2 regions of the Pseudoalteromonas sp. PAST1 genome follow, and region 1 is predicted to be linked to the other one. Evidence: predicted binding sites of a transcription regulator. Region 1 holds the regulator's gene; the other holds the start of a gene.
What was found. The regulator FliA, encoded in region 1, starts transcription of late flagellar genes. The targets are predictions, from matches to a motif close to CTAAAGNTNNNNNNNNNNNNGCCGATA.
Positions count from the first base shown of each region.

Region 1 (3,419 bases):
TTGTTGATGACCATCTTCTTGACTGCCAAACACAGTTAAGAGATTAATTAAACTGTCTTCTACTTCTCGCACTAACTCAATGACGCGACGGATTACTTGCCCCGTCAAATCTTGATAGTCCTGTGCCATCAGCACATTGGTCATCAAGCCCTGTAGCTCATCGGTTTTAGTATGCGAGTTATTCATAAAATTATCTAAGCTATGACATAGCTTTTTAAACTCACCGAGCTCTATTTCTCGGCTCATTAAACGATCCCACGTTGGTTTAATCGTCGCTATTTCATCTGCAAGTTGTTGCGCTATAGGTAAACTAGCTTCAACTGCATCCATGGTTTTGTTAGCGGCGCTTTCTGTCATTTCCATAACATAATTTAAGCGCTGCTTAGCGTCTGGGATCGCATCGGTAGTTAAATCTGAAAGACGAGTATCTAGATCAAAGTTTTTTAGCGCTTCATGTAATTGTCGCGTCAGTTTACCGATTTCAGCAAACAGCTCTGATTGTTCTTTTGATGCTGTTTCAAGTATCAGCTGATCAGCTTTTTCTTGTTCACCATTTTCAAGAAACTCAACAAGTTGACGAGCTTGCTCTAAACTTATTTGAGGCGCAGCTAGTGCTGACATAAGCCTCTCCCCTTAGATTAACCTAAACGTTCAAACACTTTTTCCAATTTGGTTTTAAGTGTCGCAGCAGTGAATGGTTTAACGATATAGCCATTAACACCCGCTTGAGCAGCAGCAACAATTTGTTCTTTTTTCGCTTCAGCTGTCACCATTAATACAGGAATATGCTTAAGGCTATCATCAGCACGAATTGCTCTTAACAAATCAATGCCTTGCATACCTGGCATGTTCCAATCTGTTACAACAAAATCAAATTCTTGATTTTGTAGCATTGGCAATGCTGTTGAACCATCGTCAGCTTCCTGCACATTGGTAAAACCTAAATCCCTTAATAGATTTTTAATGATACGTCTCATTGTAGAAAAATCATCAACAACAAGAATTTTCATGTTTTTATCCAAAACATCCTCCGGTGAGGTTTGAACCTATATTTACTTACTACTAATTAATCCAGTCATTGATTTTTGCTTTGAGCTTAATCATCGCCTGACCATGTATCTGACTCACACGCGATTCACTTACATCGAGTATGTGTCCTATTTCTTTTAAGTTCATTTCGTCGTTGTAGTACAAAGACAAAACAAGTGCATCTCTTTCTGGTAACGATTGGATAGCCGTTAATAGAGATTGGTTAAACCGCTCATTTTTAACGTTATTAAACGGTTTGTCTAGTCCTAAATCCTGACCTACAGGTGTAATGACGTCTTCATCAACGCCTAAGTCCTCTATACCTAATACTTTACTAGAATTTACATCATGTAGAATATGATGGTACTCATCGAGCGTTATATCAAGTTTTTCAGCGACTTCTGTATCTTTAGGTTCACGATTTAGCGTGCTTTCTAATTCGGAAATGGTTTCAGCCACAAGGCGAGCATTTCGGTGAACTGAGCGTGGTGCCCAGTCACCTCTACGAATTTCGTCTAACATCGCACCACGAATACGAATTCCAGCGAAAGTTTCGAAACTAGCCCCTTTGCTAGCATCAAAGTTTTTTGATGCTTCAATTAGGCCTATCATGCCTGATTGAATTAAATCATCGAGTTGGACACTGGCAGGTAAACGAGCAATTAGATGGCACGCCACTTTTTTAACTAAAGAGGCATGTTTTTCAACAATCGCATTTAAGTTTTGTGCTGATTGATATCCCATCGCTTTATTCACCGATGTTGTCATAGTTAGCCGTTTACTAGTTTTTCAATGAAAAATTCTAAATGGCCAGAAGGTTGATTAGGGATCGGCCACTTAACTGCTTTTGTTGCTAATGTTTTAAACGCCACCGCAGCTGGTGAGTTTGGAAATAATTCAACAATCACCTTTTGACGTCGCGTAGATTTACGCATGTTCTCGTCATAAGGAATGGTAGCTACCAACTCCATTGAAACGTCTAAAAAGCGATCCGTTACTTTTGAAAGTTTAGCAAATAATTCTTGCCCTTCACGCAAACTGCGCACCATATTGGCAACAATTTTAAATTTATATACGCCATGCTCACGGCTAAGCACTTTTATAAGCGCATAAGCATCGGTAATTGAGGTAGGTTCATCGCATACAACCACAACAACATCTTGGGCTGCACGAGAAAAGCTTAATACCATGTCAGAAATACCTGCAGCGGTATCGACAATTAAAATATCAAACTCGGTGTTTAACTCACTAAAAGCGCGGATAAGGCCTGCATGCTCAGATGGTGTTAATTCCACCATGCTTTGCGAACCAGACGTCGCTGGTACAATTTTTATACCTGCAGGACCTTCAACGAGAATTTCGTCAAGCTCACACTCGCCTGACAAAACATGAGATAAGTTACGTTCAACACGAAGGCCAAGCATCACGTCACAGTTTGCCAAACCTAAATCGGCATCTAGTACTAATACACGATTTCCTTGCTGCCCTAATGCGATTGCGGTGTTGAGTGAAACATTGGTTTTACCCACTCCACCTTTACCGCCAGTCACAGCGATAACTTTAACGCCACTATTATTATTTTGATTCATTTTGCGCAGGCCGCTTGCTTGATCTAATACTGTGTTAATCATACATCCCTACTGTGTTCGACGCTACTGCTTGACGTCGTGAATGTTGTGCTTTTGCTCGTTTTAAATACAATTGTTCAGCTTTTTTCACTAGTTTTTCAGCATTCGCTACGCGAATATCTTCAGGAACACGCTGACCGTTAGTAAGATACCCTATTGGCAGGCGATTTTGAATCGCTATACTAATAATCTCACCTAAACTTAAAGATTCATCCAATTTAGTGAAGATACAGCCACTTAGATGAACCTTTTTAAAGTGTCTTACGGTTTCTTGCAACACATTTATCTGTGCTGTCGCACTCAATACTAAATAACTACGAATATCAACACGCTGATTACGCATTAAGGTGTTTAATTGCTCAGTTAAACGTAAATCACGTTGGCTCATACCCGCTGTATCTATTAATACTAGACGCTTATTACGTAAATGGTATAGCACTTCAGCTAATTCATTCGCATCTTTTACCTGCTTAACACCACAGCCAATAATACGACCATAAGTAGCCAATTGTTCGTAGGCACCAATTCTATATGTATCAGTGGTGATCAACGCCACTTTATCAGCACCATATTTTTGTGCACCCAGTGCAGCTAATTTCGCAACAGTCGTTGTTTTACCAACACCCGTTGGGCCCACTAATGCGAATACACCACCTTGACGTAGGATTTCGTTATTCGTTGTATGCATTTGGTTTTCAACCATTTGCAGTAATGCTTGCCACGCTTGTTGACGTGATACATCGTCAGGAATGAAACAGGCCA
Region 1 is NZ_JAKGBH010000010.1:73,011-76,429, forward strand. Features, by position in the region: gene L1272_RS07005 (protein phosphatase CheZ) at 1-621, opposite strand, end outside; gene cheY (chemotaxis response regulator CheY) at 639-1,022, opposite strand; gene L1272_RS07015 (RNA polymerase sigma factor FliA) at 1,063-1,773, opposite strand; gene L1272_RS07020 (MinD/ParA family ATP-binding protein) at 1,800-2,660, opposite strand; gene flhF (flagellar biosynthesis protein FlhF) at 2,653-3,419, opposite strand, start outside.

Region 2 (3,419 bases), on a different contig from region 1:
GTTCACGATATACAACTGGAATACTAAAACTCAAAATCATATTCACTTTAAGTCCAGCCTTAGCTGCCTTATCTTCATTTGGTAAGGCTTGAAATAGTAAATGGGAACGATATTCCCCTTTAGCCAAATCCTTAGGCTTTCTAATTGCTATTTTAATCGTTTGCCTTTCGCCAGGTGCTAAGCGAATTTGCTTTGGTGATAAGCGTGCCATAGGAGAAAGGCTCGTGGTTACTGGCTCACTCAATGTTTGATAGCCCCCACCAGGTAGCGCTAATTTTTCGCTCCATACCACGCGGTAAGTACGGTACTCTTCTGAGCTATTAATGACGGTGACTTTTGCGCTTCGTTGGCGCTCATCAAATGAAACCCGCGTTGGTGAAATAAGTAAGTTTGCCGTTGCATATTGACTGAAAAAAACAAAAAGAAGTCCACATAAAAGACGTTTTGCGAACATATCTATCCTTAGTAATCGACTGATATTTCTAAATAAGTTGTAGAAGAATACTGACCATCAGCGTATGGTTTAGCGCTACGGTCTGTCGTTAAAATACCGCCAATAAATACTTTTGCTTCACCAAATTCATTGGTAATCACATATTTAGGAAAACCATTAAGGCGTACAGAAAATCCAGCACTCGAGTTGCCATCGATATCATGTGTTAAGTCAACTGGGGCAACTAGATTCATAGTTAGCTGAGTTCTAGCTGGAAAGTCAGTAAGTAATAATTCTGCAGGGCGGCCATTTTTAAGAACATAAACCGAGCCCTGCGTATTGATACTGCCATCATCTTTGACGATTACAGAGCTGGTATTTGTATTAGCTAGAATAACTAGAGTACCAAAATCAAGCGCTTGTTGCTCTGTGCTCGCAGCCTGTAAGGGTGTTGAGAACACACAAAATAAAACAGTAGCTAAAAGCAAAAAGCGCATGACTAATTACCTAGTATTATTAGTAAGCAACTTCTAATTGGAAAGTGCCGGTATACTCAACATCACGATAAGGCTCAGATGACGCCGAATTTGAGGTAGATAAATTGGCACCAATGTTAAACTCAACACTGCCGTCTGCATCTGCTGTTAAATTTGGGCTGCCTGGAAGGTAATAAGCATTTGCATTTGGGCCTGAAGTAATAAAATACTTCCATTCATCAACAATAAAGTTTGGCTCATTTAAACCTTGTCCATCAGAAGCTAAAGTATTAGCAGTAGGATCAGTAATCGACAAACGCGCATTTGGCACCGCTTCCGATACCGTAAATGAAGCAGGAGACCCTTGCTCAATAATTGAAATAATCGCAGGAGATGCATCTGTTCTTGTTGAAACAGGGCTTGCATCAGGTTCTGGGTTAATTGTTAAAACAGCTTGCGCAGCACCTGAAGGATCGGCTACGGCACGAATAGTACCAAAATTTAGATCATTTCCTTTTGTTAAAACAACTGAGTTTTGAACCTTTACTGTTGCACTGAAAGATTCAGTAGTGGCATAAGAATAAAAAGCAGAAAATGCTAATGAGCATGCAATTAAAGAAAGAGGTAATTTCATATTAAGTCCTTATAAATAAATGGCTAAGCCATTTTGATGTATTTTAAGCTTTATCGACCTCTAGAACAAATACTTTAAGGTTAATCCCCTAATTTCCAAGAGGAAAGATACTTATAGCATCTCCCCAATAAAAGGGGCTGTCACACAAGTTTGCCCCATTCTTTTGGCTATCTCACAAAAAGCTGTCGCCTGAGTATAATTTGCAAATGGACCTGCTCGTAATCCATACAAGGTTACCCCTTTTTGCTCACGAGTTTTAAAGCGAAAATCTAGGTCATTTAAAACAGCAGGATAATCACGTTTAAGGTTCAAGACCTGATGTCTGACCTTTTTCGGCGTTAAATATAAACCTAATTGCACACCTGCTTCTGCTGCTTTGTTTGCAGCAATAATCGTTTCTAATGAGTCGATTGATGATGATTGCTGAGATTGTATTTGCTCACTTTGGTGATAGATCACATCATTTTGCGGCTCAAATGCCGATGGTTGTGCAGTTAAATCACTATTAGCCGAAAGTACCTCGATTAACAACGCAAGGTCTTTTTCCATTGCAGCAAGACGTTCAATGCTAGGCTGTTGATTTTGCCACTCGGCAGCAAATTGCTGTACCTGCTGTTCAGTATAAACAGGCTGGCTTTGTTCTTGGCTCATCATACATGCTGTTAAAGCAGTTAAGCAGATGGTTAACAATAAATATTTAGAGAAAATAGAAAAATGCATGGTGACGTCAATTCTAAAAAACAGACTTAAATCTTAGCAATAAAAATGCCACCTTTAGAGTGAATATTTGACGCTAAAAATAAATTCGATTATCTGTGTATTTACTAACCCAACAATCAATACCTTGTCGCTTAATAGCCGCGCAGTCAGCTTTCGCATTTTTTAAATACTTATAGCCTCCAAACTTTAAGCGGTAGAAAGTTCTATCATGCACATCTGCAACTTCAACATTCAAAATTGGTTTACCTTGAAAAATACTAGGCGCTTGTTTTGCCATTTTATGAAAGGTGACTTCTATTGCGGTCTCAGAGCTAACTGATGCTAACTGTAACGCAAAAGTATAATTAGGTTTTGTAGGTGCTAATATAGCAGCAGTGGCTAGGGTATTTTTTTGTGTAGCCGTTGATTGAAGCTCAGAACTAGTTTTTACATTAATTTGAAAAATAGGATCGATTAAGCGAAGAGCAAAACTTTGCATAGAATTAACGGTAGAGCTTAGCAGCAGCTCATTACTGCAACCAGAAACAGTTAATAACACCATTAGGTATATACTGCAGCGAAAAGGCTTGAAGTAATCTTTCATAATCAGGATTCTTAAACGTACCGTTAAAAAATTGCTTCTTACTTTGAAGAAGACTATCTGTTAGTACTTACCTGTACATCAAAAGCTAAAAGATAATTTAAGATATTGAAAATAAACACTAACATTATGTTTTTATTATAATTTCAGTTTAGTGCTTTAATTCGCTGCAAATCATGTTGTTAGTAAAAAGTAGCTTTATAACATAAACAATTTGCAGCAAAATTATTAATGCTTTTCATTACTCAGTTAACTAACTGAATTAGAGCAATTAATCACCATACTCATCTTAACAACCCTATAAGACAAAGGTATATCAGAAAAGTCCCTAATTTGTTAATAATCAACAATTGTCAGCTGCTTGTAAATAACAAAAAAGTGCCATATAGGCACTTTTTTAACATAATTTATTACTAAGTAAATAGAATTGGTTATTTAACCAACGACTTTATGAAGTCGCTCAATTCATCTTTGAATTCCTCACGTCGTAAAGCAAATTCAACGATGGCTTTTAAATAACCAATTTTGCTACCACAGTCATGGCTTTTACCTTTCATAGAGTATGCATCAACCGTT
Region 2 is NZ_JAKGBH010000003.1:29,791-33,209, forward strand. Features, by position in the region: gene L1272_RS01865 (fimbria/pilus periplasmic chaperone) at 1-454, opposite strand, end outside; gene L1272_RS01870 (DUF4402 domain-containing protein) at 463-930, opposite strand; gene L1272_RS01875 (DUF4402 domain-containing protein) at 950-1,543, opposite strand; gene L1272_RS01880 (SPOR domain-containing protein) at 1,655-2,263, opposite strand; gene L1272_RS01885 (SPOR domain-containing protein) at 2,337-2,804, opposite strand; gene galU (UTP--glucose-1-phosphate uridylyltransferase GalU) at 3,275-3,419, opposite strand, start outside.
Region 2: a site for FliA is predicted at 1,595-1,621, ahead of L1272_RS01875 (DUF4402 domain-containing protein). Genes of this name have one in related genera too.